One region of the Hahella sp. KA22 genome, then DNA from elsewhere that is predicted to be linked to it. Evidence: predicted binding sites of a transcription regulator. Region 1 holds the regulator's gene; the other holds the start of a gene.
What was found. The regulator FliA, encoded in region 1, starts transcription of late flagellar genes. The targets are predictions, from matches to a motif close to CTAAAGTTNNNNNNNNNNCNGCCGATA.

Region 1 (16,218 bases):
CGACTGCTGGTGACCCTGATCGTGATCATCATCGCCGGTCCCTGGATGTTGACGCAGTTGATGGAGTACACCGAAATGCTCATTACCAGCATTCCTGACGTGATCGGATAAGGAGCCGGACGGTGTTCGAGTGGACGGATGAACAGATCGGCGCCTGGGTGGGCATGCACCTGTGGCCTTTGTTTCGCATCTCCAGCTTTATGATGACGACGCCGATTCTTGGAACTCAGATCGTACCTGCCCGCGTGCGGCTGACGCTGGCGCTGCTGATGACAATTCTGATCGTGCCTTCATTGCCGCCCGTCCCGGAAGTGGACCCACTGTCCGTCAGCTCGGTGGCGATTATTATTCAGCAAGTGCTGATCGGTCTGGCCATGGGCTTCGCCGTACTGTTGCTGTTCCAGTTGTTCGTGGTGACTGGGCAAATGGTGGCGATGAACATGGGGCTGGGCTTCGCCTCCATGGTGGACCCCACCAACGGCATTACTGTGACTGCGCTGAGCCAATTTTATCTGATGCTGGTGACTTTATTGTTTCTCGCTATGGGCGGCCATCTGGTGATGTTCGAGACAGTGGTGGAAAGCTTCCGTTTTCTGCCTATCTCGGCGCAGGAAGTGGATGCCTTGTCCTGGTGGTATCTGGCCTCGCGCATCAGCTGGATGTTCGCCAGCGCATTGATGATCGCCTTGCCGGCGGTGACGGCGCTGTTGATCGTGAATATTTCCTTTGGCGTCATGACCCGGGCGGCGCCGCAGATGAATATTTTCTCTATCGGTTTTCCGATGACCGTATTGTTCGGGCTGATCGTGTTCTGGATCAGTATCAGCGGCGTTTTGCCGCAGTTCACGGTGTTGAGCGAAAACACCTTTGATTTCATGCAGGTCATGCTGCAACCCGCTCCACCCTAAACCGGTGTGAAGAATAGGCGGTGTAGATAGTAAGCGGTGTAGATAGCAGGCGGTGTAGATAGCAGGTGGTGTAGATAGTAGACGCCATGGACGCGGCGACAGCTCTGTTCTGGATGCGTAAACCGAAGTTAAGACGAGTGTGACGGACGATGGCCGACAACGACACCAGTCAGGAAAAAACCGAAGAACCCACCCCCCGAAAGATCGAGAAGGCGCGGGAGGAGGGACAGATTCCCCGTTCCCGCGAACTCAACACGACGGCGGTGTTGCTGGCGGGAGCCGTGGGTCTTTTGGTGTTTGGAACGACCATCGCGAAGGCGCTGGAAGGCGTTTTTCGCGCCGGCTTTACCTTGACCCGGGAAGAGATCTTTGACGCCCACCAGCCGATGATTCATCTCGGCATGGCTGCGTTGGATATGGCTATCGCCCTGATCCCCTTTATGCTGGTGCTGCTGGTGGCGTCTCTGTTGGGGCCAATCGCCCTGGGCGGCTGGATGATGAGCGGCAAGGCGGCGGCGCCGAAATTCAGCCGCATCAATCCGCTGGAAGGCATAAAGCGGATGTTCTCGCTGAAGTCGCTGGTGGAATTGATCAAAGGCATCGCCAAGACGCTGGTGGTAGGCGGTGTGGCGCTCATTATTCTCAACCACTCCATTCCGGATCTGTTGGCGATGGGAGGGGAGGATACGATGGTGAGCATGGGTCATGCCTGCTCGCTGCTGGCGTGGAGCTTTCTGTTCCTGGCCAGCTCGATGATCCTGATCGCCTTGGTGGACGTGCCCTTTCAAATCTATGACCACCAAAAGAATCTGCGCATGACCATGCAGGAGATCAAGGACGAGTACAAGGATACGGAAGGCAAGCCGGAAGTGAAGCGCCGGGTGCGGGAAGTGCAATATGAAATGAGCCGTCGTCGCATGTTGCAGGATGTGCCCAAAGCGGATGTGGTCATCACCAACCCGACACACTACTCCGTGGCGCTGAAATACGACGCCAAGAAAATGGCGGCGCCCATTGTGCTGGCCAAAGGCGCAGACCACATGGCCATGAAAATCCGTGAAATCGCCAAGGCGCACAAGATTGAGCTGGTCTCGGCGCCGCCCTTGACCCGCTCCATCTACCACCACTCGGAAGTGGGGGACGAAATTCCTTCAGGTCTGTATCTCGCCGTGGCGCAGGTGCTGGCGTATGTCTTTCAGCTGCGTCGTTACCGCGGCGGCTACGGCAAGAAGCCCCAGGGCATGCCTGACTTCAAGATACCTTCCCATCTGCGCCGGGATCAGTGAGTTGAGTTATTAACGTGGCAATGATATTGGCATGTTAATCATCAGGCGCATGGACGCGCCTGCGCGGCGTTAAGCCGCGGGAGACAGGGCCTGACATGTGCAGGCCCTGTCGTTGCAGACAAATAGAAGGAAGCTATTTGTCTGCCTGATTAATAACCGCTGTCCGGCCTCGCTTTTCCATAGAGCGGCACAGTTCCTGCAGACACACTAGGGAAACGGTTTTTTCCGTCAACCTTTTGTCGTTTGGAGAGTTATGGAACGAGCTGCCGCGATCAACAACCTGAAGGCCCTGACCCACGGCAACCTGGGTATCCCGGTGCTTCTGATGGTGTTGTTGGGCATGATGACGTTGCCGGTGCCGCCGTTCCTGCTCGACGTCTTCTTTACCTTCAATATCGCCTTGTCCCTGGTCATTCTGCTGGTGTGCGTGTACGCCATGCGCCCCATGGAGTTCGCCATTTTCCCGACTGTATTGCTGGTGGCGACCTTACTGCGTCTGGCTTTGAACGTCGCATCCACCCGGGTGGTGCTACTGGAAGGTCATGAAGGGGGCGATGCGGCGGGTAAAGTTATCCAGTCTTTCGGCGAAGTGTTGATCGGCGGCAACTATGCAGTCGGTCTGGTGGTGTTCGCCATTCTGATGATTATCAACTTCGTGGTGGTCACCAAAGGCGCCGGGCGCGTCTCTGAAGTGAGCGCCCGCTTTACCTTGGACGCCATGCCGGGCAAGCAGATGGCGATTGACGCGGATCTGAACGCAGGCATTATCAACCAGGAAGAGGCCAAGTCGCGCAGGGCGGAAGTGGCTCAGGAAGCGGACTTCTACGGCTCTATGGACGGCGCGAGTAAGTTCGTTCGCGGCGACGCCGTCGCGGGTCTGCTGATTCTGGCCATCAACCTGATCGGCGGTCTCGCCATCGGCATCATGCAGCACGATCTGGAGTTCAACGACGCTGTCCAAAAATATGCGCTGCTGACGATCGGTGACGGTCTGGTGGCGCAGATTCCTTCACTGCTGCTCAGCACCGCAGCGGCCATCATGGTCACTCGCGTCAGCACTCAGCAGGATATGTCCAGTCAGGTCATCAACCAGTTGTTTGGCTCCCCTCGGGCGCTGGCCATTGTCGCCGTCGTTATGTTCATCATGGGCGTGATTCCAGGCATGCCGCACATGGCGTTTCTGGGGTTGGCGTCGGTGTTTGGCGCGGGAGCGTATTTCATGTGGAAACGCCAGCAACAGTCGGAAGTGGTGGACGAAGGCGTCACGCCTGGACCCAGGCGTCCAGGCGTGACGCAGCAACCCGGCGGCGGACCCGCACTGGCTCCCGGCGAGAGCGCGCCGGCGGTGCGTGGACCCGAGACCAAAGAGCTGGGCTGGGACGATGTGGCCAGCGTGGATATTGTCGGCCTGGAAGTAGGTTACCGGTTGATTCCGCTGGTGGACAAGTCACAAGGCGGACAGTTGCTGGCCCGCATCAAGGGCGTACGTAAGAAACTGTCCCAGGAACTGGGCTTTCTCATGCCTTCCGTGCATATCCGCGACAATCTGGATTTAATGCCGAACTTTTACCGCATCACCCTGATGGGGGTCACCATCGCGGAAGCGGAGATTCATCCGGACCGGGAAATGGCTATCAATCCCGGTCAGGTTTTCGGCAAGCTGGACGGCATTCAGACCAAAGACCCGGCCTTCGGTCTGGAGGCGGTGTGGATTGATCCTTCCCAGAAAGAACAGGCGCAGACGCTGGGATACACCGTGGTGGACTCCAGCACAGTGGTGGCGACGCATCTGAATCAGGTGCTCAGCCGTCACGCCTATGAGCTGATCGGCCATGAAGAAGTGCAACAGTGGCTGGAGCAACTGGGCAAGAAGGCGGCGAAGCTGGCGGAAGAGCTGGTTCCCAATACCGTCTCGCTCAGCACCCTGTTGAAGGTGCTGCAGAACCTGTTGCAGGAAGATGTGCCGGTGCGGGATATGCGCAGCATTGCGGAAGCCATCGTCAACTTTACGCCGAAGACTCAGGACGCCGGTATTTTGACGGCGGCGGTCAGGGCGTCGCTGCGTCGCCTGATCGTCCAGAACATAGTCGGGGCGGAGCCTGAGCTGCCTGTGATCACTCTGGACCCAGGGTTGGAACAATTACTGCTTAAATCTATGCAACAAGCGCAACAGGCCGGCGGCATGGACGACATCGGTCTGATTTTGGAACCGAGCATGATGGAAAAACTGCAACGCTCACTGGCGGAAGCCGCGCAGCGTCAGGAAATGCTCGGTAAAGCGGCGGTCTTGCTGGTGTCCAACAGCCTGCGCCCGGTTCTGGCGCGGTTCATCAGACTCAGTGTGGAGCGCATGCATGTCCTGGCTTATCAGGAAGTGCCGGACAACAAACAAATCACCATCGTGGCGACAATCAGTGGGTAATCCCGTGCGGGCTCGTGGAGCCGGGAGACTAACATTATGAAAGTGAAACGTTTTTTTGCAGCGTCAATGCAACAGGCTTTAAAGGATATCCGTGAAGATCTCGGCGCGGACGCCGTCATTCTGTCCACCAGTAAAACGGGGGATGGCGTGGAGGTGATCTGTGCGCTGGATTATAACGAGGACGATCAGCGCAGCAGCATGCCTGAGCAGGAAGGCCCACGCCCGACGCCCTCAGCAGTGGCCCGGGAGACGGCGGATCGCCATCGTCGCCTGGAAGATGAAATGTCGCGGGTGCGCGACCGGCTGGAAACGCTGAAAAGCAACGCCAGGCCCAAAGCGGAGCCGGCGCCGGCTTTTGCCGCTGCTGAACCGGCGGCGACGGCTTCCCGGCAAATCGGCGCCGGGGAACCGGAAACCTCACGTATGCTGGCGGAAATGCGCGAAGAGATCATGCAGCTTAAAAGCATCATGCGTCAGCCTGTGGTCGCCGCGCGTCCGGAAGAGAATCCCGGCCATCGCGAGCTGATCGAACGCATGCAGGAAATGGGCATCTTCCGTGAGCTGCAAAACGCGCTCACCGCGAAAGCGGACCCGCGCAAAGGCGCGCAGGAGCAATGGCGCAACCTGATGGCGCGGCTGGCGCATGGTTTAAAGGCGGAAAACGAAGAGCTGATTCATCAGCGTGGAGTCTGCGCGTTGCTGGGGCCGACCGGTTCCGGCAAAACTACCACTCTCGCCAAACTCGCGGCGCGTTTCGTGGTTCACTACGGCGCCGAAAAACTGGCGCTGATCACGACGGATCGTTTCCGGGTGGCCAGTCAGCAGCAATTGCAGTCCTTTGGGCGCTTGCTGAACGTGCCGGTGTACGTGGTGGATGAGGAGAACAGCCTGGACGATCTGCTTGACCGTCTCGCCAACAAACGTCTGGTGCTTGTGGACACCGCCGGATTGACGCCCCAGGACCCCAATTGGGAGCGTCAACAGAAAGACTTGAAAGTGACCCGTCACCGCATCAGAAATTATCTTGTGTTGTCGGCAGTTAACCAACCGCAGGTCATGAAATCCACCTATCATTACTATAAGATGTTGGGGCTTTCCGGCTGTATCATGACCAAACTGGATGAAGCGTTCAGTCTGGGTGAAGTGTTGAGCATGGCCATCCTGAACCGGCTTCCGGTCGCCTATGTCACCGACGGACAGAAAATACCCGATGACATTCATCCGGCGAAAGCGCATGTCCTGGTGGCGCGCGCGGACGCAATGTGGCGGCGGACCCGGCGGGAGACCGAACAAACTAATAACACCAGTCGCTTCGCTGCGGAACTGGTGGTCTAAACTATTGAGTGCGGGGTCAACGCCGCGCCGTCTAATAACAGGAGATATCTACCGGTATGAGTAAAGTACATCCGGTTCAAGTTATTGCAGTCACCGGAGGAAAGGGGGGTGTCGGCAAGAGCAATGTTTCCATAAATCTGTCCCTCGCGTTAGCGGACTTGGGACGTCGCGTCGTGCTGCTGGATGCGGACCTCGGACTGGCGAATATTGATGTGTTGCTCGGCGTCACCGCCTCGCGCAATATCGGGGATGTGCTGGCGGGGGATTGCACCCTGCGGGAAGTCATGATTGAAGGTCCGGGGGGAATAAAGATCGTCCCGGCGTCATCCGGCACCCAGCATCTTACTCATCTGTCTCCTCTTGAACATGCGGGCCTGATCAACGCTTTCAGCGATATCAGCGACGACCTGGACGTGCTGGTGATCGACACCGCGGCGGGCATCTCCGAACAAGTGCTTTCCTTCGTGCGCGCGGCGCAGGAAGCACTGGTGGTGGTGTGCGACGAGCCCACCTCCATTACTGACGCCTATGCCGTCATCAAACTGCTTAACAAGAACCACGACATGTACCGTTTTCGGGTGCTCGCCAACATGGTTCGCTCCGAGCAGGAAGGGCGGCATTTGTTCGGTAAATTATCCAAGGTAACCGAACGCTTTTTGGAAGTTGCGCTACAATATGTAGGAAGCATTCCATTCGACGAAGCCGTACGCAAATCGGTGCAACGGCAACGTCCTGTGTACGAAGCCTATCCGCGCGCCAAAGCGTCGTTGGCGTACCGCCAGCTGGCGCAAAAAGTGGACAACTGGCCGTTGCCGACGGCGCCGAGAGGCAATTTGGAATTCTTTGTGGAGCGTCTGGTGCACAGTTAGACACGCGCCGGACGGAATGCGAGGGCTCGCCCGGCGGCTATATCCCGGGCGCTTGCGATAAGGCGTGACGGTTGCGCCGGACATATCCTCAAACACCCATGAGAACGTTTTTGTTGAAATCATCCGGTTTATTGCAGGCCTTGCGCGCAAATTCATGTCACTGGCGAATACTTATATGATGTATAGCGAGACGCGGGCGGAGCGCGCCGACACTCTGGTCAGGCAATACGCGCCTCTGGTCAAGCGCATCGCGCATCACCTGATCGCCCGTCTGCCCGCCAGCGTGCAGGTGGAGGATCTGATTCAGGCGGGCATGATCGGATTGCTGGAAGCCGCGCAGAAATACGACGCCGGCAAAGGCGCCAAATTCGAAACCTACGCCGGCATCCGCATTCGCGGCGCCATGGTGGACGAAATTCGTAAAGGCGATTGGGTGCCGCGCTCCGTGCACCGCAACGCCCGCAATATCGCGGAAGCGATACACACTATTGAAGCACGCACCGGTCGAGACGCGTCGGATGCGGAAGTGGCGGCCGAGCTGGGCGTACCCCTGGAGCAATACCACGCCAGCCTGCGCGACGCCAGTTCGGGGAAGCTGTTCAGCCTGGATGAGCTGGGCATTCACGGGGAGGGCGGCTCTGACGATGAAACGTTAACCACCGATAATCCCCTCAGCGACATCGAACAAAACGCCTTTCTGGAAAAATTGAGCGCCGCGATAGACGGTTTGCCGGAACGGGAGAAGCTGGTGCTGTCTCTCTACTATGACGAAGAACTCAACCTCAAGGAAATCGGCCAGGTGCTCTCAGTCAGCGAGTCCCGGGTCAGTCAGATTCATTCCCAGGCGACCTTGCGACTGCGATCCCGTCTCTCAGACTGGAAAAACAGCTAAATCAAGCCATTGCCTGCGCAGGTTAATGTTTTTTCGAAATCAGCATCCTGCGGTCATGTTTTCTAAAACAACTTGTATCAAAAAACTGGATAGTACGGCGCGACCAGCTAGACTTACTCAGTAGAGTAATGAAATCAAAGGGTTTCCAGCGTCGCCATTGTGGAGGTTACATTGGACAAGAACATGAAAATCCTCGTTGTAGATGACTTTTCAACAATGAGGCGGATTATTAAAAACCTGCTCCGGGATTTGGGCTTCACCAATACCGATGAAGCGGATGACGGGTCCACCGCGCTGCCGATGTTAAAAACCGGGAAGTTTGATTTTCTGGTCACTGACTGGAATATGCCCGGAATGACGGGAATCGAATTACTCCAGGCAGTTCGCGCCGATGATAGTTTGAAAAACCTGCCGGTGCTCATGGTGACGGCGGAAGCCAAGCGGGATCAGATTGTCGCAGCGGCGCAGGCGGGTGTTAACGGGTATGTGGTGAAGCCGTTTACTGCGGCCGTGCTGAAGGAAAAGATAGAAAAAATCTTCGAGCGGATCGACTCATAATAAAACCGCAGGAATTACTATGACCAATGAACAGCAGCCACCATCCTCCTCCCAAGACGAAATTGAGACGCGCTTGAGCGAGCAGGCGGCGAGCTTGATGGAGCACGTTAGTAAGGGGGACTTTGGCGAAGCGTTGCGGGTAATTTCCGACCTTAATGACACTCGGGACCGTACGCTGTACCACGAAGTGGGCAAGTTAACCCGTTCGTTGCACGAAGCCATACGCAATTTCAATATCGACATGGGCAATGTGAAGATGAATCAGGAGGAGGAGCTGTCGAAAATCGCCGACGCCTCTGATCGCCTTTCCTATGTGGTCGATATGACCAACAAAGCCGCTAACAAAACCATGGATATGGTGGAAGCAAGTATGCCCGTGGCGATAGAGATGAAGCAGGAGGCCCATGAGCTGAAGGAAGCCTGGGGACGACTGCGCCGTCGGGAAATGGACCCCTCTGAGTTCCGTGAGCTGTATAAGCGCATCGATAAGTTTTTGGTGGATCTGGCCGCTAACAGCGACAGGGTGTACACCAATCTGTCGGAAATATTATTGGCTCAGGACTTTCAGGATCTCACGGGACAGGTCATCAACAAGGTTACCGGCCTGGTCAAGGAAGTAGAAGTGAATCTGGTCAAACTGGTCGCCATGGCGGGCAAGGTTGACCGCATAACAGGCATTCAGCATGAGATGAAAGCCGAAGAAGAGTCTATTACAAAAGGGCACGGCCCGCAGATCCAGACCGAAGGACGCTCAGATGTCGTCGCCAGCCAGGACGACGTGGACGACCTTCTTTCCAGCCTTGGTTTCTGAGGAGCACATGAATGGGGTTTGAAGCGGACGAAGAAATCCTGCAGGACTTTCTAGTCGAAGCGGGAGAAATTCTTGAACAGCTCTCAGAGCAGTTGGTGGAACTGGAGCAGAACCCGGACGACCGCGATCTGCTGAACGCCATTTTTCGTGGGTTTCATACCGTCAAAGGCGGCGCCGGTTTCCTTCAGTTAGACGCTTTGGTGGAATGCTGCCACGTGGCGGAAAACGTCTTCGACCTGTTGCGTAACGGTCAGCTCAGCGTCGACTCCGAATTGATGGATGTCGTGCTGCAGGCGCTGGACGCCGTCAACGAGATGTTTTCCCAGGTGAAGATGCGGGAGGAACTGACCCCCGCCGCGCCCGAACTCATGGCCGCCCTGGAGCGACTGGCCAGCGGCGAATCCGCCTCCGTGGCGGAAGAGGCTGACGAGCCAGAAGAAGCCGTTGAAGAGCACGAAGAAGACGCTGCTGAAGAAGTTGAAGAACCCGTTGCGTCGGCGGATGGCGATATCACTGACGACGAATTCGAGAATCTGCTCAACGCCCTGGATGAAGACGGCGGCGAGAAAGCGGAAGCGGCTGGCTCGAAAGACGAAGGTGATGAAATCACCGAAGACGAGTTTGAGAAACTGCTGGATCAACTGCATGGACCCGGCAAATTCGGTGGTCCCCAGGAAGGTAAACCCGCCAAGGCCGCTCCTGAATCCGCTCCGGTTCCACAAGATGAAGCGGCTGAAGCCGCGTCCGCCGGCGACAGCGATGAAATCACCGATGATGAATTTGAAGCCTTGCTGGATGAACTGCATGGCAAAGGCAAGTTTGACGGCGCCGTCTCTGACGGGGCTGAGCAGAAGTCAGCCCCTGCCGCGGAGAAGAAAGGCAAGCCGGCAGCGAAAGCAGCGCCCGAAAAGAAAGTAGAGAAAAAGGAGGAAGCCGCCGCCGGCGACTCCGAACTGATTACCGACGACGAATTCGAAAAACTGCTGGATGAGTTGCACGGCTCCGGCAAGGGGCCCAGTCCTACTGGCGACGCCAAGCCCGCCGCCGCAAAACCGGCGGAAAAAGCGGCTGTGAAAAAAGAGCCCGCCAAGAAGGAGCCGGTCAAGAAAGAACCGCCGAAAGTCGTCAAGCCCGCGCCAGCTCCAGCCCGCGCCGAGCCGGACGAAGAACGGCGTCAGCCCGCGGCGAGCGCCGCCGGAGGGAAAGACGCCCAGGCCAGCATCGCGACGGAAACCACAGTGCGGGTGGACACCAAGCGCCTCGACGACATCATGAACATGGTCGGCGAGCTGGTGCTGGTGCGTAACCGTCTCAAGCGTTTAGGCGAAGAGTTCGCCGACGAGAACATGAGTAAAGCCGTGTCCAATCTGGACGTGGTCACCAGCGACTTGCAGTCCGCCGTCATGCAGACGCGGATGCAGCCCATCAAAAAAGTATTTGGCCGTTTCCCCCGCGTGGTCAGGGATCTGGCGCGCAACCTGCGCAAAGAAGTCAATCTGGTATTGCGTGGGGAAGACACCGATCTGGATAAAAATCTGGTCGAAGCTTTGTCCGACCCACTGGTCCACTTGGTGCGTAACGCCGTGGACCACGGTATTGAGTCCCCCGAGGCGCGCGAGAAAAAAGGCAAGCCGCGGGTTGGACGCGTGGTGCTGGCGGCGGAGCAGGAAGGCGATCATATTCTGCTGTCCATCGAAGATGACGGCGCCGGTATGGACCCGGTGGTGTTGCGTCAGAAAGCAGTGGAAAAAGGTATTTACGATGTGGACGCCGCGGAGCGTCTCACCGATAACGAAGCGTATAACCTGATATTCGCGCCGGGATTCTCCACCAAAACGGAAATATCCGATGTGTCCGGTCGCGGCGTCGGGATGGATGTGGTTAAAACCAAGATCACCCAGTTGAACGGCACCATCCATATTGAATCCGAATTGGGGCGCGGGTCGCGCATTGTGATCAAAGTGCCCTTGACCCTCGCCATCATGCCGACCTTGATGGTGATGCTGGGAGATCAGGCGTTCGCTTTCCCATTGGTGAGCGTAGTGGAAATATTCCACCTTGACCTGACCCAGACCAATATCGTCGATGGGCAGGAATGTATCGTGGTGCGCGAGAATGTGTTCCCGCTGTTCCACATTAAACGCTGGCTGGTGAAGGGCGCGCAATTCGAGCCCACCGAAGAGAACGGTCATGTGGTGATTGTTTCCGTCGGCACCAAGCGCGTGGGCTTTGTGGTCGACCAGCTGGTCGGCCAGGAAGAGGTGGTCATCAAACCCTTGGGCAAAATGCTGCACGGCACGCCGGGAATGGCCGGCGCCACCATCACGGGAGACGGGCGCATTGCGCTGATACTGGACATTCCCAGCATGCTTGGACGCTACGCCAAGTCCAGCAAAGTATACGGTCGGCCGACGTTCAGGAAGAGTCAGTTGGTGACGGACTCTGATGAAACGGAGCCCGCGGCTTCCGCAGGCTAAGCGCCTGCCATAAGGCGCAGCGGCGGAGTGATTTCCAAAAACGGGAGACCGATGAATGGCCTTAAAGGTCCTGGTAGTAGATGATTCGGGATTTTTCAGACGTCGCCTTTGCGAGATCCTGAACTCCATAAGCGATGTCGATGTCGTCGGCACGGCCAGCAATGGTCGCGAAGGCGTGGAGATGGCGCTTAAACTGAAACCCGACGTCATCACCATGGACTACGAGATGCCGGTCATGGACGGCATTACCGCGGTCAAGGAAATCATGCGGGCTCAGCCCACGCCGGTTTTGATGTTTTCCTCTCTCACCTACGAAGGCGCCCGAGTGACCTTTGACGCCCTGGAAGCAGGCGCGGTGGATTTCCTGCCGAAGAGCTTCGAGGCGATGTCCGGCGACGCCTCCAAGATTAAACGTTTGCTGCATGACCGCATTAAAGAAGTTTCGCGGGCGAAATATCGTATGTCTGGAGCGTCCGCGCCGGCGCCCGCCGCCGCTCCGGAACCCGCCAGGCCAGTCGCCCCGACTCCCGCGCGCGAACCGCCCAAACCCGCTGCGCCGACGCCGCGCGCCGCTGAACCACGCGCCAAAGCGCCGCCAGCCAAACCGGAAACAAAACCGGAAGTGAAGGCGATGAAAACCCGACGCACCCCGCGTCAGGACTATAAAGTGGTGCTGATCGGCACTTCCACCGGCGGTCCGGTGGCGCTACAAAAAATTCTCACCCGGCTACCAGGCGCGTTCCCAGCGCCGCTGGTGCTGGTGCAGCATATGCCGGCTTCTTTTACGCCAGCGTTTGCTGAACGTCTGAATCGTCTGTCGCAACTGTCCGTCAAACAGGCGGAGAACGGCGAGATCCTCAAGCCCGGATGGGCTTATATCGCCCCTGGCGGCAAACAGACTTTGATCGAACGCGTCGGCGCCCAGGCGCGGGTCAAAATTCTCGACGGCGACGAGCGCTTGCACTACAAACCCTGCGTGGACGTGACTTTCGGCTCCTGCGCCAAGATGTTTCCCGGCAAAGTACTGGGCGTCATCTTGACCGGTATGGGCGCGGACGGCCGCGAAGGCTGCCGCATGCTGAAAGAAAGCGGTTCCGTGGTCTGGTCTCAGGATGAAGCGACCAGTGTGATTTATGGTATGCCGATGGCGGTGGCCACCGCCGGTCTGTCGGATGAAGTCTTAGCCCTGGATGAATTTGCGCCGCGGTTGATTGACGGTGTCGGATAATGGATTTACTCAGCATCGTGGGCGTCCTGATCGCCCTGGTGGCGATCATCGGCGGCAACCTGATCGAAGGCGGCGATGTTTCCTCCCTGATGAATCTGCCGGCGGCGCTGATTGTCATTGGCGGCACGTTCGGCGCCATAGTGCTGCAACATTCCGGCAAGGTATTGAAGCGTTCCTTTAAGCAGTTTCTCTGGGTCTTTTTTCCTCCCTATCTAAGCTTTGAAGACGACATTCAGAAGGTCATTTCCTGGAGTATGGTCGCGCGTAAGGAAGGGCTGCTGGGGCTGGAATCCGTGGCGGAAAAAGAACGCGACCCATTTTCCCGCAAAGGGCTGCAACTGCTGGTGGACGGCGCTGAACCGGAATCCATCCGCAGCATCATGGAGCTGGAGCTTAACAGCCGCGAGCAGCGTGATCTGGACGCCAGCAAAGTGTGGGAAGCCATGGGCGGTTATGCGCCTACGTTGGGTATTCTGGGCGCCGTGCTTGGATTGATCCAGGTGATGCGTCATTTGGAGGACCCTTCCATGCTGGGACCTGGCATCGCCACCGCGTTTGTCGCCACTATCTACGGGGTCGCGCTGGCCAACCTTTTTTATTTTCCTATCGCTAATAAATTGAAAGGCATCGTGCACGAGCAATCGCTGCTGCGGGAAATGATGATCGAGGGTATCGTCGCCATCGCCGAAGGAGAGAATCCCAAAGCAATAGAATTGAAGTTGAAAGGGTTTCTGTCATGACGCCCGTTGTTAACCCTCCATGTCGATAAGCGGGAGCCGCCTGCCATGAGAAAGCGCCGCCGCAACCGGGAAGAGTCCCATAACCACGAACGCTGGCTGGTGTCCTATGCGGATTTCATCACGCTTCTATTTGCGTTTTTTGTGGTGATGTATTCGGTTTCCTCTGTGAACGAAGGCAAATACAAAGTCCTGTCTGAAACGTTGGAAGGGGTGTTCAACGCCACTCAGCGCAGCATTAATCCTATTCAGGTCGGACAGCAGACGGCGGCGCCTCCGCAAAGTGATTCGCCCGCGATACAACCTTTCAACAGCCCGGAAAACCAGCCCGGCGAGACGACGGAAGAGCAGGCCGGGGAGCGCTTGCGGGAAATCGCCAATCGATTCAACTACCGGTTAAAAGGGTTGATTGGGCAAGGCATGGTGTCGATCAACGAGAACGACAACTGGATCGAGCTGTCCCTGCGCAACAATCTGCTGTTCAACAGTGGCGACGCCGTGCCGGTGGACGCTGCGTTCAATCTGATCGACGGCATCGCCGGCATCCTCAAAGACTACCCCAACGCCATTCTGGTGGAGGGCTTCACGGACAACGTGCCCATTCGCAGTTCGATTTATCCTTCCAACTGGGAGCTTTCCTCTGCGCGTTCTGCGGCGGTGGCGCGCTTGTTGATTATCGGCGGCGTTGACCCAAAGCGTCTGGCGGCGGTGGGATACGGCGAATATCAGCCGGTCGCCCGTAACGATACTTCCGAGGGGCGGCAAAGAAACCGTCGGGTAGTATTGCTGGTGGCCAAAGACGCCAAAGTCCGTCTCACCATGCGGCGCTGACCGGCTCAGGGCGGACGCGCAGTTTGCCCGCCAGTTGACCATTTATCCCGCTGAATCAGGCCGCGAGAGCCAGGCATTGGCACATATCGTGCAGCCTTTCCATGGCGTAACAGGGAGAGACGGATTGCGGCGCTGGCTTGCCGATGCTGTGCATAAGGATTGTCATTAATGGCCGTCACTGTGAGCTTCTATACTGTCATTAGGAGTTCTGTTGCGGCATGACGAAGGCGCGCCGCAGAGACACTGTGACGCGCTGTCGTCACTCATCTGAACATCAACGCGGGGAGTATCTACCGTGCGAATCTGGACCGTCGCGAATCAAAAAGGAGGCGTGGGTAAAACCACCACCGCCGTCGCCCTCGGCGGGATTCTGGCGCAACAAGGCAAGCGGGTGCTGTTGCTGGACCTTGATCCGCACGGCTCGCTGACGTCTTATTTCAAATATGACCCGGACAGTATTCGCGGCAGCGTTTACGACTTATTCATGCATGAGGGCAAAGTGCCGGTGGATTTGCCACGCACGCTGATCCGCGACACCAGTCATCCCAATCTTAAGCTGCTGCCGGCGTCTACGGCGCAAGCCACGCTGGAGCGGAAAATGGTGGGCGTGGAAGGTATGGGATTAATCATCTCCAAGGCGCTGGCGCACTTGTGGGACGACTTTGATTACGCCTTTCTGGATAACACGCCGGTGCTTGGCGTATTGCTCATTAATGCGCTGGCGGCCTGCCAGCATATTCTGATTCCGGTGCAGACGGAATTTCTGGCGCTGAAGGGGCTGGAGCGCATGCTGCACACCCTGGGCATGGTGATGAAGAGTCAGAAGAATCCGCTTTCCTATACCGTCATTCCCACGATGTTCGATCGTCGCACGCAGGCGTCGGTGCAGACCTTCCGCACCCTGCGGCATCAGTATGGCGATGTGGTCTGGCGCTATGCGATCCCCGTGGACACCAAATTCCGTGACGCCAGCCGGGCGGGGGTGATTCCTTCCATGTACGACGCCGCCACCCATGGCGTGCGCGGCTATGAAAAACTGTTGCACGACCTGTTGGAAGCCAACGTGGGATTTAATCCGCCGACTCAGGCCCAGGCGGGCGGTGCGGTGTAACGTAAAGGCGGCGGAGGTCGCCGCAGGCATTAAAGGATATTTGTTGAGTAATGGCAGATAAGCAGTTCGCCGATCCTGATAACTATGATAAGGCAGTCCTCGATTACATTGACGATCTGCTGCGCGCCCCTGCGCCGGAGCTAAAGCCTGCGCCAGAGACCGCCGGTGAGCCTTCTGACGCTGACTCGTCGGCGCAACAGGCGAAGTCTGTCGCTACGCCAGCGTCTCCGGCGGAAACTGAGAGCACTGAGGCCTCAAACCAGACCCATGGGCGTGGACAAACCTCGTCCACCGCGAATGACCCAGAGCAGACTCTGTCTCAACCCATAAAACCGCAAGCAACGAAGCCGCCACCGGAGACGCCTGACAACGAGCGCGCTATAGCAGCGCCGCGTCATAAAGCGGTTGCGCCAGGGAAGGAGGTGGACATGAACACGGCGGAGAAAGACAGCGCGCCGACGCATTCCGCAGCGGAGGCGTTATTGGAACAGGGGCGCATGACCCTCGCGCGCCAGCGTATGCTCGCCCGTCAGGCGGAGCAGGCGCGTCTGGCGTTGCAGGAACCGCCCAGGCTGGTGATGCCGATGCCCAAGGTGGCTCCGCCGCCAGCGCCGACGGAGACGGAGAAAAAGCCGTCGGTGGCGGAACGAAGCGCGGCGTTACGGGAAAAGTTAAAGCAATGGCGTGTTTCGGAACAGAAAGAAGAAGAGCCTGAGCCGCAGTCGCTGGCGCGTCAAAAAGTTGAAGCAAGGC
Region 2 (16,346 bases), 350 kb from region 1:
GAGTCAGGATAATGGTTTAAAAATTCTAGAAAACTTTTGTGAGTGGGACGGGCGATGCTGAAAAAGCGCATTATTCCCATGCTGCTGCTGAGCCAGGGGCGCATGGTGAAGGGGAAACAGTTTTCCGCTTTTCGGGACACCGGCGATCCGGTTTCCGCCGCTCGCATATACAACGCTCAGTTTGCGGATGAGCTAGTGTTTCTGGATGTGGACGCCAACCGCCAGGGAAGCGACTTTGAACAATTGTTGAGTCTCATTGATAAGGTGTCTTCCGAATGTTTTATGCCGCTGAGCGTCGGCGGCGGAGTGAACTCAGTGGAGCAAGTACGTCGCCTGGTGCAGTCCGGCGCCGATAAAGTCGTTATCACTACCGCCGCATTAGAAAATCCGGGGTTGATTAACGACGCTTCGGCTATCTTTGGCCGCCAATGCATTGTCGTCGGCCTGGATGTGAAACGGGAAGATGGCGCATGCCGCTTGTACTCTCATTGTGGTCGTCATAAAACAGAGCGGGAACTGGAAGAGTTTATTCGCGACATGACCCAGCGCGGCGCTGGCGAGTTTATCGTCAACGCTATCGACCGCGACGGCATGATGCAGGGATATGACCTGGATATGATCAAGTGCGCCAAGGCGGTTACTGATCGGCCCGTACTTGCCGCCGGCGGCGCCGGCACATTCGCGCACCTTGCGGCGGCCTTTCAGGAAGCGAACGCGGATGCGGTGGTGTGCGCGAGTATTTTCCACTTTGGCGACAACAATCCTATTCGCGCCAGATCACATTTATTGAACGCTGGCGTCCCCATGAAACTCATCAAATAACCATGCAGCTATCTTTAGCCCCTGAGCATTTGGCTCATTATGTCAGTAAGCAGCTCGATCATTTTTTTCCGGACGGCCGCAGCGTAGAGACGGCGTTGTCTCAGTCTCTGCCTGAAGCGCTAAAGCGACTGGAGTTCTGCTTCTCCCATATTCGCCTGAAATACTATGTCGAAAACGACGAGGCCGTGTTTAACCATCTTCATGGCGATCATTACGCTACCTTTTTGTATTTTCTTGCTAATCAGGCCTACCGTGACAGTCAGGTGACGCTGGCGGAAAAGGCGTTTCTTCTTAATAAAGCCTTGCACGGTGTCGACGCCTTCTATGGCGTGGAGCTGCCGCGTATCTTCCTGTTGGTGCACCCGCTTGGAACGGTGCTGGGTTCAGCCTCTTACAGCGACTATTTGACGGTGTACCAGGGCGTGACCATTGGCTCCACCTATCGCGGCGACTACCCAACGATTGGCGAGGGCGCGGTGTTTTGCTCCGGCGCCAAGCTGATTGGTAACTGTCGCGTCGGAACTAACGTCACTTTTGCCGCGGATGCGTTCGTGCAAGGTATCGATACGCCGGATGACAGTCTGGTCGTGGGAAAATTTCCTGACTGCCGGATATCGCCCAATAAACTGGATAATCGACGGGTCAAGTTTGGCTGAGAACGGAGTGAGCAGTTGGCGGCTTGAGAGGGATGGCGCAGGGATAGAAAAAGGGATAGAAAAAAACGGCGGGCCTTGCAGCCCGCCGATAGTGGCTTTTACCTTTTCACAAAATACAGCTTGAGATCGTGGCCGATTACTTTGCCGATATCGGCCCCGAAGACTTCGGTCTGCAGTTGTTTCAATATTGCACCTGAGGGTTGCACCTTGTCGTCCCGATCTTTGACCTGCGCCAGCTTCCAGTCCACCTCATTGCTGAGGTGCGTCAGCACCGATTGAATTTGCGCACGGTCTTCGCCAGCGAACCAGGTGCTGCGACATCCTGTCAGGTTGTAAAAGTGCGGATGGCTGAGCAATGGCGCCCAGGCGGGGTCGTCTGCATTTTCGATAATGGCCCGGCGCAATAAGCGGATATCATTGGAGCGACGCGTCAGTCGGTAGTGCTCAATGATTGTCTGAGCTTTATCCGTCACCTGAGTCAGTTCGCTGTCGCCGGTTGAAACCTGTACGACGCCGCCTTTGCACACCATGCTCTTGATGCTTTCGATCAAGTTAAACTCCGCCTCGCTGAGAGAAGGAAATTTCTCAATCTTCAGGAAGTGGATCGTTGCGCCGTCCTGGATAAAACGCTGGGCGATGGAGTAGGGCCAGAATACGATATTTTCCAGATCATATTGTTCCGCTTTGCGAGCGCCAAAAGCGAGGTTCGCCAGATTTTCATCGACAGCGATAACATCCACGTCATCAAAGTAGCGGGCGAATTCTACCGCTCTTTGTGACGACTCGGCGCCGAGAATCATCGCGCATAAGCGTTCGGGCAATTGCTGCGCACGCGCGCCCAGAACGCTTTCCAATTGCTTGCGCAGCGATTGCTCGCTGAAGAACTCTATGTTGCGCCACACCGGACAGGCCATGGCGACTTCCGCTGCGTCTTCCAGTAACTCAAGCTGTTTTTCCTGAAAGCCTTGCTTGTAGCTTTCATCCTCCATGGGTAAGTAGAAGCTGGCTTCCATCAAAAGTTGCATGGACTGCGGCCAGTCGTCCAGGGAGAAGGCCGACAGGTAGCGCGAGTAAGCCTGAGGGAAGAGAGTGACATACATGGCGGCGAGGATAAGAGCGCCTGCGATATCCGTCACGCTGTTTTCCGTTGTGCAGGAAAGCAGAATCTTTCTGTTCAGGGCGCTGATTTGAGCGGTTTCGTCTTCGGCGGCGTAGAGGGCTCCGCCGGTAGCGACATTGTAGACGCCAATGGCGATAGCCAGTTCCTGCAGCCCTTCGCGTAGTTCGCCGGAGGCCATCGTCTCGTCAAGGATAGCTTTGCGTATCAACGTGACGAACTGCTCCACATCTGCATTCGGCATGACGGTCCTGGTTAGCGCCAACAGCAGTAGCGGGTCCTGCGCTGCGTCGTTGATATCGATGCACACGTCAGGATTACGCAGGTCGTATTTCAACGCCAATGTTTGTGCGGTAATGCGAGCCAGATTCTGGTGAGGCAGATCTTCCTGCCGCAGTAAATCGATCAGATCGCGCTCTATAGTTTCGGAGCGTCGTTCAACCTGCAGGTGAGCGCAGCACTTGATCATGCCGGCGTACAGAGTGGGCCACTCCAGACCGTATTCCAGTAAGCGCCGATAGTGCATATAAGCAATATCGTAATTGCCCATCGCCGCCTGGCAGTGTGCGATTCCCAGGAAGGCCGCGGCGTAACTTTTATCCTGATGCAGCGCTTGTTGGAAATATTGCTCCGCCTGGGCGGGCTGGTTTTCCATCAGGTTCAGATAGCCAAGGTTGGCGATCAGCTGCGGGGCGTTGCGGTCTTGGGCCAGCGCTTGATTAAAGAACCGGCGCGCTTCATTCAGCCGTCCTTCATCCAGCTCTATTCGACCCAGCAGGCCCAGCGCCGAGGCTTGCGCTGGCTCCAGCGCCAGCGCTTGCTCTATCAGCGCTTTGGCTGCGCCTCTGTCCTCACTGCGTTGTTGATGTGACGCCCCTGGACGGTTGGAGGCGCGATAGATTTCGTTCGCCTCTATCAGTAGACGGGCGGCTTCAACACGGGTGGATTGAAGTTTTTCGTTTGCTTGCGCTGTTGCCTGCATGGTGCTTACCTCTGCTAGCTCAATTCAATCTCTGTTTAGCCTTGCAGCAGCTGCAGCACCTGCTGCGGCTGCGCATTAGCCTGTGCCAGAATCGACAATCCGGCTGACTGCAATACCTGGGTTCGGGACAGCTCGGCGGTCTCCGACGCGAAGTCCGCATCGCGGATTCGCGAGTTGGCGGCGGTCAGGTTTTCTGACGCAATCGCCTGGTTGGATATGGTCGACTCGAAGCGATTCTGGATCGCGCCGAGATTCGCACGCTGGAAGTTGATGGTGTTCAACGCGTTGTCCACCGCACTGAGAGCCAGGATGGCGCCGTCCACTGTGGATATGTCTATGTTTTGCACCAATTGCCCTGTGGAGTTGGAGCCGTAAGTGCCGACTTCGAACCCGCTCTTTTCTATCTGACCGGTCAGCGTATCCAACTCGATGGCGCCGGCCGAGAGCAGGGTGATGGTGCTGGCGGTGACGGTGTCCACAGTGCCCAGTCCAATTAAAGACGTGGTTGTAGAGGCGTTGGATATCTGAATGTTCCTGCCGTCGTCGGCGATCATTCTGTAACTGCTGCCGAAGGCTTCCGCTTGCACCCCGGTTTGTCCGGACTTGTTGTTGATCGCAGTGATAACCGTTCTTTGCACATCCGCGACGGTGTCGTTGGAGCCGTAGGAGATGTTGATCTGCACGCCATTGATCTGGAAGTTGAAGTTTTGCGCGCTGCCAGTCACTAACGCAGTGGCGTTTTGGATTGTATCGTTTACTTCCGCTACGACGCCGGTCTGGTCACTGACCTTGTTGATCGCCACAGCTTTGGCGATGGCGCTGGAGTCCGTTTGCGTGCTGGAGGAAGTGTCAAAATTGGTCTGCGTCGGGCCGATAGGGACGCCGTTGATAACCAGGTCGCCTGCAGCGAATGGGTTGGCGTCCACCTGGTCACTGATGGCGCCGCTGTTATTACCGCTGAAGGTGCCTACCGATAGGCCCGCGTTGCCAATGTTGCCGGTTGTAGTGTCGAGTCCAATGGCGCTGCCGTCGCGGGATATGAGCGTAAAGGTGCCCGTATAAGTGATTGCGGCGGAGGCGGCCGTGTCGGACGGCGGCAAACCGAAAGCAGTGGAATTGAGCGCGGTGCTTTGGATGACTATGTTGCGGCCATCCTCCGCCGTCAGCCTGATGCCGACTGTCGGGTTGCCGTCAAACGAGGCGGTGACGCCGGTTTGTCCGGATTTTTCATTGATCGCCGCTGCGACGTTCTCAAGGTTGACCTGCGATGACAGGTTCGAGGAGATGGTCACTGCGATCGCCACGCCGTTTATCGTCACGGACGCTGACTGGGTGGTGGCGATAAACGTGGTGGAGCCGCTGACGTATGTGCCGTTAATCACGGCTTCTACGCCGGTGGACTCCGTCAGTTTGTTGATCGCCGCTACTTTGGCGATGGCGCTCTGGTCCTGGTTGGCGCTGGAGAACGCATCGTCAACGCCAGTGGATGCGCCGATGGCGATGCCGTTGATCACCAGGTCGCCAGCAGCGAGAGCCGCAGATTCCGGCTCCGAGGATATGCCGTCGGTTTCCGCAGCCCCCAGTTTATCCACCGTAGCGCCTTCTATACCGAAGGTGACCGATTCGCCTTCGTTGGCTCCGATCTGGAAGGTCACGTCTGTGAAGGTGCCGTCCAGCAACTTGGTGCCGTTAAAGTTGGTTTGCTCCGATACCCGCTTGATCTCTTGAAGCAGCTGGTTGACCTCTTCGTTAAGCGCCTTGCGATCCAGCCCGCTGTTGGTGGCGTTGGCGGATTGCAGCGCCAGGTCGCGAATACGCAGGAGGTTTTCACTCATTGCGCCAAGCGCGCCTTCCGCTGTTTGCGACAGCGACACGGCGTCGCCGGCGTTGCGAATAGCGACGCTTAATCCTCGTACCTGGGAGGTAAAACGGGTGGATATCGCCAAGCCGGCGGCGTCGTCCCGCGCGCTGTTGATACGAAGACCCGATGACAGGCGCGCCAGAGCTGTCTGGTTGGCTGACTGCGAATTATTGAGATTTCGCTGCGCGTTGATCGAGGCGATGTTGGTATTAATTATCTGAGGCATAACTTCCCCCTATTGCGTCTATACCAGCCGGGCCGTTTCCTTCGTAAGAGCCGCTCGGATGCGTAGCAACCGGCTACCTGACTTTGCCTGCCCCTCTTTGCGAATAAAAATTGCGCAGAAAAGAGCGTTTCCACTGCCTATGCAAAAGCATTGCCAGAACTGTTGCTAAATTTTATGTGTTTGATTTTTAACCGCAAAAAAACGCAGATAGGTTTGCAGGAAAGAGAGGATCTTGGATTTTGGCAGGAGTTTGCCAAGGGGCGGTCAAAAAGTTGCCGCTTGCCGCCAAGGGGAAATTGGAGATTACGATTGTCCGCTGCTTCATATAGATAGCCTGGCCTTACAAAGCAAGGCGCCTGACCTTACGCTTTCCTTTTTGAAGCGGCTGCGCATATGGCGGCATGATAATTGCCGATCCTGAAGGATAAAGGAGTTAAGCGTGGCGAAAACAGGAGCAATGGCCAGATCACTGCTACGCTAACTGTGTCTGTTCACTAAAAATTTTGCGAGTGACTGAAAATTGCCGCCCCAATTTTCTCGTTCGGAAAAAACTAAAAAAGAGATAGAAGCAATGACCGATCAAGCGGAAATACTTAAGCCTTTTATTGAGCGCAGGGAAAAGAATTTAGCCTACTTCAAAGACCACTTTCCCGGTATTTATAAGCACTTCCTGAATTATCAGATGAAAAAAGCCAAGCTGAATATCATCCCTGATGCTGGCGAAGTGGACATTCACGATGAAGGCCGCTCCGTATATGGCGGTAAAGCCAAGGCTTATGCGCTGAACGAAATCAAGGAATTCACCAAGGTCTACAGTGAAGGCGGCAAGGTGGTTTCCATTGATCCGCCGTTTCCCGGCGATTACTGCTTCCCAAGGTTCTTCTTCAAAACCGCTGACGCCATTATTCGGAAATCTCCTATTAATAAGTCGAACTTCAATCATTTTTGGCTGGGCGATTCCTATCCCTGTATTGTCTTCCTCGGGTGCGGCGTGGGGTATCACATTGAAGCCTTTCTGGAGCAGCACAGAGTCAACTATGCTGTGATTTTTGAGCCTAATCTGGACCATTTCGCCGCGAGTCTGTACGCCGTCGATTGGGCGGAGATTTGCCGCAAGTATGACGGCGCGGAAGGGCGCACTATCCACTTTCTGCTGGGCGGACAGGAAGACGAATACTCACAATGGGCGCTGCTTTGGAACAATCTGGTTACGACGCCGCCGGCTTTCCCTCTTGCGACGCTGTTTTATAACCATCGCGGCTTGAAGTCCCACGATAATTTATCTGAGAAGGTGTGCGATGACCTGTATGTGTTCCTGGTTTCCTGGGGCAATTACGACGATGAGGTCAACCAGCTCAACCAGGCGGCGCACAATATATATAGCGGCGTTGAATTATTGCCGCCGCCGGTTAACGACATCACCGACGTGCCGGTGTGCATTGTCGGGGCGGGTCCCTCCCTGGACTTGCGCATTGATCAGTTGCGGGAAATGCAGCAGCGCGGCGCGTTGATCATTTCATGCGGCTCCTCCATCACTGCGTTGCATCCGATGGGAATCAAACCGGATATTCATGTTGAATTGGAATCTGATTATCAATATGTGGTCGGACAGCTGGAGCGGCTTAAAGATCCTGATTATTTGAATTCGATAAAAGTTATTGCTCCTATCCACATTAGTCCGGTCGTATACCAGTTATTTGGGGAGCGGCGCGCCTATATCAAAGAAGAGTGTGGGCTGGCGACCATGTTCTCCGAACATGGACAGATTATCCGTGGGGGAACTCCTACTTGCACCAACCTTGGGTTGGCTTGGGCGCTGCACTACGGATTCAAGAATATCCTGTTGTTTGGGATGGATTTTGGGTTCACGGACAGACGCCACCACCATGCGCAAAGCTCGATCTATTACGACGACGACGCCCACGAAGCGTTCAAGCGCAGTGTGGATTACGACGGCCAGCATGTGTTTAAGGTGGAGGGTGTTGACGGCGGCTCCGTTTTGACGTCACCGCAATATTTCGCCGCCAAACGCAAAGCGGAAAACAGTCTGCGTGACTTTCCGGAGCGCGGCAAAGTCTACAATTTTTCTCATGGAGCCAAGATTGAAGGCGCTGACTGGGTGGCGCCAGGGCCCTTGCCGATTGCCCTGACGGCGCTCAGCGCAAGCAGCGACAAGAAACAGAAGGTGGTGGACTACCTCTATGCGTCGCAGCACGAAAAAATACCGGTAGACGTGCTGGAGAAGAAGCGCGACCGCTTGAACGTCCTATTCGGGCAATTCAGTGACGATGTTTCCACATTTCTGCAGGCGCCCATTTCCAGCAAGGATGACATGAATAGAGTCTGTAATCGCATCAACACCTACATGGAAGATCAGGTGCAAACCAAAGCTAAAGAATTTTATTTTCTGTTGCGGGGCTCTATCAGACATTTTCTTTATATCGGTTTCGCGCATGCGCTGGCCATTCAGAATGATGCGGAGAGGCTGACCTTCATGGAGGAGTGGAGACAAACTATGCTGCGCTTTCTCCTTGATGTACATAAACATTTTCTTCAGGTTATGTACAAAAAATTCGACCTTGCGACGGACCCCTGGGTGCGTCGTTCAATCAATGATCCCGATGACTTTGCGTGAGCGTAAATTCATGGGGTTAAGGCTTACATTTCATTACAAAGAGCAGGCAAAAATTAACTAAAGAATCTTCTCCTGAAGCCGTTACTAAGGACAACGGGTTAGCGCAGTTCGACCGGCCCTGCTGTGTAGAAGCGAGAACCTCTTAACCGAGTGAGAAGGGTTACAGGAGAAGCAAACATGCCTCAAATAATTAATACCAACATTGCGTCGTTGAATGCGCAGCGTAACCTGAACGCTTCACAGCGGTCAGGGGATACGGCGCTGCAGCGGCTTTCCTCGGGTCTCCGCATCAACAGCGCAAAAGATGACGCGGCAGGTCTGGCGATTTCAACACGTTTCGACGCTCAGATTCGCGGCACCAACGTCGCGGTTCGTAACGCGGGAGACGCGATCTCATTGGCGCAGACCGCTGAAGGCGCCTTGAGCTCAATGAAAGACAGCTTACAGCGTATTCGTGAACTGTCGCTGCAATCTGCGAACGACACTAACTCCACTATCGACCGCGAAGCCTTGCAAGAAGAGGTTGGCCAGCTGATCAGCGAGATTGAAAACATCGCTGCAACGACCAACTTCAACGGTAAAAAACTGCTGGACGGTTCTTTCCAGAACTCCGTTTTCCAAACTGGCGCTAACCTGGGGAACACCATTAGCGTGTCCATCTCCAAGCTGGACACCAGCACTTTGGGAACAGCGGACACCAGCGGTATTTCCAGCAGAACGACTACGACTGCTCTGGTTGTAGGCAGCACCGGCAATGAAATGGTTGCAGGGGACATCGTTATCAACGGCATCTCCGTGGGCGCATCTGTGGGCACCGACGATACGGCTTCCACCAGCCATGCGGCCTCAAGCGCCATTGCCAAGGCGGCGGCGATTAATGATGTATCCGATCAGACAGGCGTCACCGCTACTGTCGATGCGAACTATGTCGCCGGCACCACGACCGCTGATGCGACTGCGGCGAACGTGTCCTTGAACTTGAACGGCGTCAGCATCAGTCTGAGTAAAGGCACCACCTTGACTGTCGAGCAGAACCTGCAAGCGACAGCGGACGCCATTAACGAAAAATCCGGCGCCACTGGCGTGCGCGCGGTCTTCGACGGCGACACCGCCAAGGGTATCTCCCTGGTGGCTGACGACGGTCGTAACATTGTATTGACCGAAACTACGAGCAACACCTTGGCCACCTTTGGTCTGGCTGCGGCTAGCTCCCTGGGTAACGCTTATGTCGGCACCTACTCGCTTTCAAGCGACGACGGCAGCGACATTGCACTGACCACGACTACAGGCAACATCGATAACGCCGGTTTTGAAGTGGGATCATTCAGCGGAAACAACGCAGGTATTGTGAGCGATAACGGCTCCACCACCGCGCTGGTGACTGGCGACATCGTTATCAACAACGTGGCTATCGGACCCAGCTTGAGCACTGACGACACGGCTTCCACTGCGAATGCGGATGGTAGCGCCGTCGCGAAAGCGGCTGCGATCAACCGTGCGTCTGATCAGACGGGCGTTACAGCACTGGCTAACGAAAACCGTGTTAACTCAGGTAACCTGACTACCACGACAGCCTCCGCTACGATCACACTCAACGGCGTGTCTATTACAGCGAGCTTCAGCACTACTGACGACGTTGCTGTGAAGCAGGCTGCGATCATCGATGCGATCAACCAGAAATCCGGTCAGACAGGGGTGACTGCGGAAGTACTGGATTCTGACTCCTTCACTCTGGTGGCAGCGGACGGTCGTAACATCGACATCAGCGGCGCCACAGCGATGGCGAGCATCACCACTACGACCTTTGTCAGCTCTGTGACGCTATTGTCTGGCGGTCAGATAGACGTTGAATCCAATACCAACTCCGCCGGCCTGGCGAAAGCGGGTCTGAGAATCGGTACATTCGGCGGCGCTGAAAGCGGCTCCCTGCTGCAGGATGTGGATATCTCAACTGTAGCTGGCGCTGAAGCGGCTCTGAAGGCGGTGGATAACGCATTGCAGACTGTAACGTCCAAACAGGCGGAACTGGGCGCGATCCAGAACCGCTTCCAGAACACGATTGCGAACTTGGAAGTGAACAATGAGAACCTGAACTCCGCCAACAGCCGGATCAGGGACGCAGACTTCGCATCCGAGACCGCAGCGTTGTCAAGGGCGCAGGTACTGCAACAGGCCGGTATCTCGATATTGGCGCAGGCTAATGCAAGACCCCAGCAAGTCTTGTCGCTCCTGCAGTAACGGAGTGAACTAACGTGAAATACCGGCCGGATGTTCTCTTCCGGCCGGTTTATGCGTTAAGACATGCTAAGAGGTGAGATATGAATGACGTTAAGACCACTGAACTGAGTGTGGCGGCAGTCACTAAACCCGTGAGCCTGCCGTCTGCTCAGTCCGCGACGTCGTCACCTCCGATTGAACCTAAGGTTAAGTCCGGGGTAGCAACGTCTACGCCTGATACGCAGGCTGCGAAGCAGAGCTCTGCAGCCCAGCCCACCAACGACATTGCCAACAAGCAACAGCAGCAGTTGGAGAGGGAGCAAAGCCAGGAGCTGAGGGAAGCGGTGACCAAGTTGAATGAATACGTTCAATCTGTGCAGCGTGACCTGCAGTTCGAACTGGATGAGGACTCGGGAAGAACGGTCATTACTGTTTTGGACAGAACCACAAAAGAAGTAGTGAGACAGATTCCTGATGACTTGGCCCTTAAGCTGGCGCGCAACTTGCAACAGGATGAACCAGTTAATCTGTTTTCCGCCAAGGCGTGAGGCTTGGCGGGATCAGATAGGGTTCGGAAGGAATTTACGATCCGTAACAAAAAAAGGGGCAAAGTTTTGCCCCTTTTTGCCGATAAATAGAGATATGATCGTACACACAATCCGCGAGGTTGGCGTCACATGGCAAGCGTTTCTTCAATAGGCATCGGCTCGGGAGTATTGACCAGCGACTTGATCGAGCAGCTGGCCAGTGCTGAGCGTGAGCCGACGGAAAAAAGGCTGAATCTCAAAGAAGATGAAGTAACGGCCAAACTCAGCGATTTAAGTCGTCTGAAAAGCGCAATCACCGACCTGCGCTTGTCCGCCAGGACATTGAGTACGCCAGAGTCGATGTCCAGCAATACCGCGACATCCAGCGGCTCTGCGATTGGCGTCACCGCCAACACCTCTGCGAAAACCGGCTCCTATGCGCTCACCGTCAGCAATCTGGCCGTTGCGCAGTCATTGAGTTCCGGCACATTTGCTGATAAAGACACCACGACTGTAGGAACAGGCACGCTGTCTTTCACTGTCGGCGGCGTCACCAAGAACCTGACCGTTGATAGCAGCAACAACACGTTGCAGGGGTTGTCCGACGCTATTAATGATATGGGACTGGATGTTAACTCCTCCGTTATCTACAACGGTTCCTCCTACCAGCTTGTCTTATCCGCTTCAAAAACCGGTGTGGCGAACGCCATTTCCATTTCGGCGACGGATAACGACGGCAACAGTACGGACGGCTCCGGGATTTCCCAGTTTATTTACAACGCCACCAACCAGAATCTAACTCAGGACGTTGCAGCGGAAGACGCCGCCTTCACATTGAATGGCGTATCCATCACCCGCTCATTGAACACCGTGGACGACGTCGTGGACGGCCTGACTCTGACTTTAAATGCTGAAACCGCAAGCGCAGTCAACGTTACCGTTAGCAAAGATCTGAATGCTGTGACCGAAAGGGTCCAGGATTTAGTGGATAAATATAATGCTTTGCAGGAAATCATTAGCGAAGTCACTGCCTTTGACAGTGATACTGGAGAAAAGGGCACGTTGTTGGGCAGCTCCACAGTGCGCACTATCTCCACTCAGTTGCGTTCCACGCTGAGTTCAATTGTTCCCGGGCTGGAAAGCGCTAACGTGCGCAGCTTGTCTGAATTGGGAATTACGACCAACTCAGAATCGGGACAACTGGAGTTCAACAGCCTGACGTTCCAAAGCAAGCTGCAAAGCTATCCGAATGACGTCGCGGCTTTGTTCGCCGACCAGGGGCGTACGACGGATGCACAGGTCAAATACGTCAGCGCCGGGATAAACACCAAGATTGGCTCTTACGCCATCGATATCACCCAGGTGGCGACGCAGGGCGCTTTCACCGGCAATGTGGCGCTGGGCGGCTCTACGGTCATTGATGCGGACAACGATACCTTCAAGATCAAAGTCAACGGGGTTGAGTCCAACACTATTACTCTGACTGCCGGGACTTATACTGACAGCGAGTTGCTTGCGGAAATTCAGACTCAGTTGGATGCGGACACCAATATCGCAGGCTCTGGTGTGACTGTTTCGTTGGACGGTAGTAACCAGCTGGTGTTCACCTCTGGAGAATATGGCATTACCTCCAAGGTCGAGATTACCGCTATCGACACTAATACTGCGGCGCAGCTGGGATTGACTGTCGCCACAGGCGTAGATGGTTTGGATGTCGCTGGCACGATCAACGGGAAAGCCGCTACCGGAAAGGGGCAGTATCTGACCTCTGCGGACGGAGACTCGAAAGGACTCAAGCTGCAAATTACCGGCGGCGCCACTGGCGCGCGCGGCACGGCGACTTATATTGAAGGGGTGGGTGACCAGATGGTCGACCTGGTGAACAATTATCTGTCCGCCGAAGGTCTGATTACGGTCGCCATCAATGGCTTTAACTCTCAGCTGGAAAAAATCTCCGAAGATCGCACGGAGTTGAACGACCGAATTACCGCCCTGACAGACAGGCTGGCGCGTCAGTTCACCGCCGCGGATTTGATTATCTCCCAGCTCAAGAACACGGAAAACTTTTTGTCCACGCAGTTGGAAGCGCTGGTGGCCAGCACTACTGGAAGCAAGGGTTAAGCGACGGGCCTGATCCAGGCGCTTAAGATCACAGACGAGTAATTATGAGGTTGCTATTACAATGAACGCGTTACATCAGTATCAGAGCGTGAATCGTCAGACCAGCATCGTCGATGCGGATGGACATAAGTTGATCCAGCTGTTGTTCGATGGAGCGCTGGAGCGCATTACCATGGCGAAGGGGCAGATTCTGGCCAATAACTTTGAAGGCAAAAACCGGCTTATCGGCAAGGCGGTTGAAATCGTCGGCGGTTTGCGTGAGTTTCTGGACAAAGAAAAAGGCGGCGATATCGCAGAGCGTCTGGATGCATTGTACGAATATATGGAGCGCCGTTTATTTGAAGCCAACCTGCAAAATGATGCGACTATCCTGGATGAAGTGGCGGGCTTGTTGAAGCAAGTCAAAAACGGCTGGGACGGCATTCGTCAGGAAGCGTTGGAAAAAGGTCTCGTCTAACCTGGCCTGAACAGGCCGCTTTCTCGCAACCTTATGGAAACTCCTTCCGCTGTTGGCGGATGGAGTTTCTAAGCAAGGTTAAGCCGTTCTCTCATACTACGTTCGACGCTTCAATTCCCCATCAAACCTTCCATGTGCGCTTCCACACTGGCGGACAGGGCGTTCAGGTTATAACCGCCTTCCAGAATAGAAACGATGCGCCCACTGCTGTAGACCCGCGCCACATCCATCAATAAACGCGTGATCCAGCGGTAGTCCCTTTCTTCCAACTCCAGATGCGCCAGGGGATCATGTTTATGGGCGTCGAATCCCGCTGAGATAAGTATCAGTTGCGGGCGGTGATCCTGCAGGCGGGCGAGCCAGTCCCGCTCAACGCTGCGCCGGAATTGCAGGCCGCGCGTGTGGGCGTCCAGCGGCGTGTTGATGATATTAGGGCGATCCACCGCATGGTGACTGAACGGATACAGCGGATACTCAAAGCTTGAGCAGAACAGGACCCGTGGATCATCCTGAAAGATGTCTACCGTGCCGTTGCCCTGATGCACGTCGAAATCCACGATGGCGATGCGCTCCAGGCCATGAAAATCCATGGCGTGGCGGGCGGCGATGGCGATATTGTTGAAGAAGCAGAAGCCCATGGACTTGCTACGCTCCGCATGATGACCAGGCGGACGCACGGCGCAAAACGCAGTGTTCGCCTGGCCGCTGAGCACCATGTCCGCCGCTTCCACCGCTGAACCCGCAGCCAGATAGGCGGCGCGCATGCTGTGACGCATCAGGGCGGTGTCCGGATCGACCATGATGCGGCCTTTGTCCGGATTCAGGTTTTCCAGTTGTTCAACGTAGCGGGAGGGATGCACCCGGATGATTTTATCGCGGTCAGTTTCCTGCGGCTCGACCAGATCCACTTCCTGCAGTATGCCGGCGTGCTCAAGCCGGTCCATAATCGCCTGCAATCGCATGGGGCTTTCGGGATGCCCCTCGCCCATGTCGTGCAATGTACAGTCTTTATGATAGAAAAGGGCGGTTTTCATCTTTGTTTTCCTTTTAGAGGCTTTTAGTCTACTGCAAAGCGATAACGGCTTGAAACCGGAGATGGGGCGAATGTTATAGTCCGCGCCCGCGATTGAGGTGGGCGCATCGAATTACGCCAAGTCAGTCAAAGCGGGGGATCTTGATATCTGTCAAAGTGGCCGGTATTGGTCTATGTATCTTAGATATCGGCGGCGTTTCCGCAGCCGCCGGGTCCGGAGCCTGTCAACGCAAATGGAGAAAACAGATTGGGAACCCGACATTTAGAAGCGTTGTTCAACCCTAAGTCCATCGCGGTGATTGGCGCGTCCGAACGCTCCAATAATCTGGGCGGCATGGTGTTGCGTAATCTGATGTCCACGGACTATTCAGGCCGTCTGGTGGTGGTGAATGACAAGGGCTATCACGATGTGCATGGCGTCCCCTGTGTGAAACGGCCCCAGCAAATGCCGTTTCGGCCGGATCTGGCCATTATCTGTACGCCGCCGGAGAGTGTGCCGCGTATTGTCCGGGTGCTGGGAAACGTCAAGGTTAAGACTGCGATGATCTTAACTGGCGGCCTGTCGCGCACTCATAGCCGCAGTGGCAGGCCGCTGATGTATTCCGTACAGGAAATTGCGTCTGAGTACGGTATTCGTATTCTGGGGCCGGAAACCATTGGCATGCTGTCCCCGGCCAGCAATCTGAATGCGACCTACATGCATATGGGCGTGCTGCCGGGCAAGATCGCCTATATCGGCCAGTCCGGCTCTCTCGCCAGTGCGGTCATCGACTGGGCGTTTACGCGGGGAATCGGCTTTTCTCATCTCACCACATTGGGAGACGGCATCGACGTCGGGCTCGATGACCTGATTGATTACCTGGCCCAGGATCGCAGCACTAAAGCGATATTGCTGCATATGGAGAATATTCATTCGCCCCGACGTTTTATTTCCGCTGTGCGGGCCGTGTCACGGGGGAAGCTGGTGATCGCAGTGAAAAGCGGTCGCACTCCGGCATCGCAATGGCGCCCCGCAGAGTTGCCTTTGGGGGTTGTGGACGGCGACAAGATTTTCGATGCGGTATTCCGGCGCGCCGGGGTTCTGCGGGTTAACGGCGCCGATGAGATGTTCGATGCGTTGGAGACTTTAACCCGGATGAAACCGGTGCGCGGCGAGCCTTTGCACATAATCAGCAACGGTCTGGGCCCTGGAGTGCTGGCGGTGGATCGGTTGGCGTCTTTGAATGGCGAGCTGGGTTCGCTGTCGCCGGAAACGGTGAGTGAACTGGGCAAGCATCTGCCGCCTTATTGGACGCGCCGCAACCCCATCGATCTCAACTACGACGCCAACCCGGAGCTGTATCGCCGTACTCTGGAGATACTCGGACGCGATCCGCATGTGTCCAATGTATTGGTGTTGTACGCCCCGTCCCTGACCGAGGACAGTCTGCAGGTGGCGGATGCGGTGATTGAGGCGGGCAAGCGTTCTCATTTGAATATTTTCACCTGCTGGTTAGGGCACAGTACGGTGTATGACGCCAGGGAAGCGTTTTTCCATAGCGGCGTGCCCACATTCTCCACGCCGGACAAGGCGGTGAAAGCCTTCATGCACATGGTTAATCACCAGCGCAGTCAGCGGGTGCTGCGGGAGACGCCTGAATCCTATACCGACCCAGTGGTGGACCGCTCCCGTGCGCGTAAGACCATTCAGAA

Region 2: fliD (flagellar filament capping protein FliD) is a predicted target of FliA. The motif match lies at 11,123-11,149, and genes of this name have one in related genera.

The regions. Positions count from the first base shown of each region.
Region 1 is NZ_CP035490.1:2,157,001-2,173,218, forward strand. It holds gene fliQ (flagellar biosynthesis protein FliQ) at 1-111, shown strand, start outside; gene fliR (flagellar biosynthetic protein FliR) at 123-908, shown strand; gene flhB (flagellar biosynthesis protein FlhB) at 1,058-2,194, shown strand; gene flhA (flagellar biosynthesis protein FlhA) at 2,448-4,616, shown strand; gene flhF (flagellar biosynthesis protein FlhF) at 4,653-5,951, shown strand; gene EUZ85_RS09725 (MinD/ParA family protein) at 6,008-6,820, shown strand; gene EUZ85_RS09730 (RNA polymerase sigma factor FliA) at 6,975-7,712, shown strand; gene cheY (chemotaxis response regulator CheY) at 7,884-8,270, shown strand; gene EUZ85_RS09740 (protein phosphatase CheZ) at 8,290-9,081, shown strand; gene EUZ85_RS09745 (chemotaxis protein CheA) at 9,093-11,558, shown strand; gene EUZ85_RS09750 (chemotaxis response regulator protein-glutamate methylesterase) at 11,614-12,786, shown strand; gene EUZ85_RS09755 (flagellar motor protein) at 12,786-13,526, shown strand; gene motD (flagellar motor protein MotD) at 13,572-14,354, shown strand; gene EUZ85_RS09765 (ParA family protein) at 14,650-15,465, shown strand; gene EUZ85_RS31350 (chemotaxis protein CheW) at 15,516-16,218, shown strand, end outside.
Region 2 is NZ_CP035490.1:2,507,959-2,524,304, forward strand. It holds gene hisH (imidazole glycerol phosphate synthase subunit HisH) at 1-61, shown strand, start outside; gene wbuZ (glycosyl amidation-associated protein WbuZ) at 55-822, shown strand; gene EUZ85_RS11315 (serine acetyltransferase) at 825-1,478, shown strand; gene EUZ85_RS11320 (tetratricopeptide repeat protein) at 1,577-3,577, opposite strand; gene EUZ85_RS11325 (flagellin) at 3,613-5,664, opposite strand; gene EUZ85_RS11330 (6-hydroxymethylpterin diphosphokinase MptE-like protein) at 6,236-8,299, shown strand; gene EUZ85_RS11335 (flagellin) at 8,477-10,537, shown strand; gene EUZ85_RS11340 (flagellar protein FlaG) at 10,618-11,064, shown strand; gene fliD (flagellar filament capping protein FliD) at 11,194-13,164, shown strand; gene fliS (flagellar export chaperone FliS) at 13,226-13,621, shown strand; gene EUZ85_RS11355 (histone deacetylase family protein) at 13,732-14,655, opposite strand; gene EUZ85_RS11360 (GNAT family N-acetyltransferase) at 14,902-16,346, shown strand, end outside.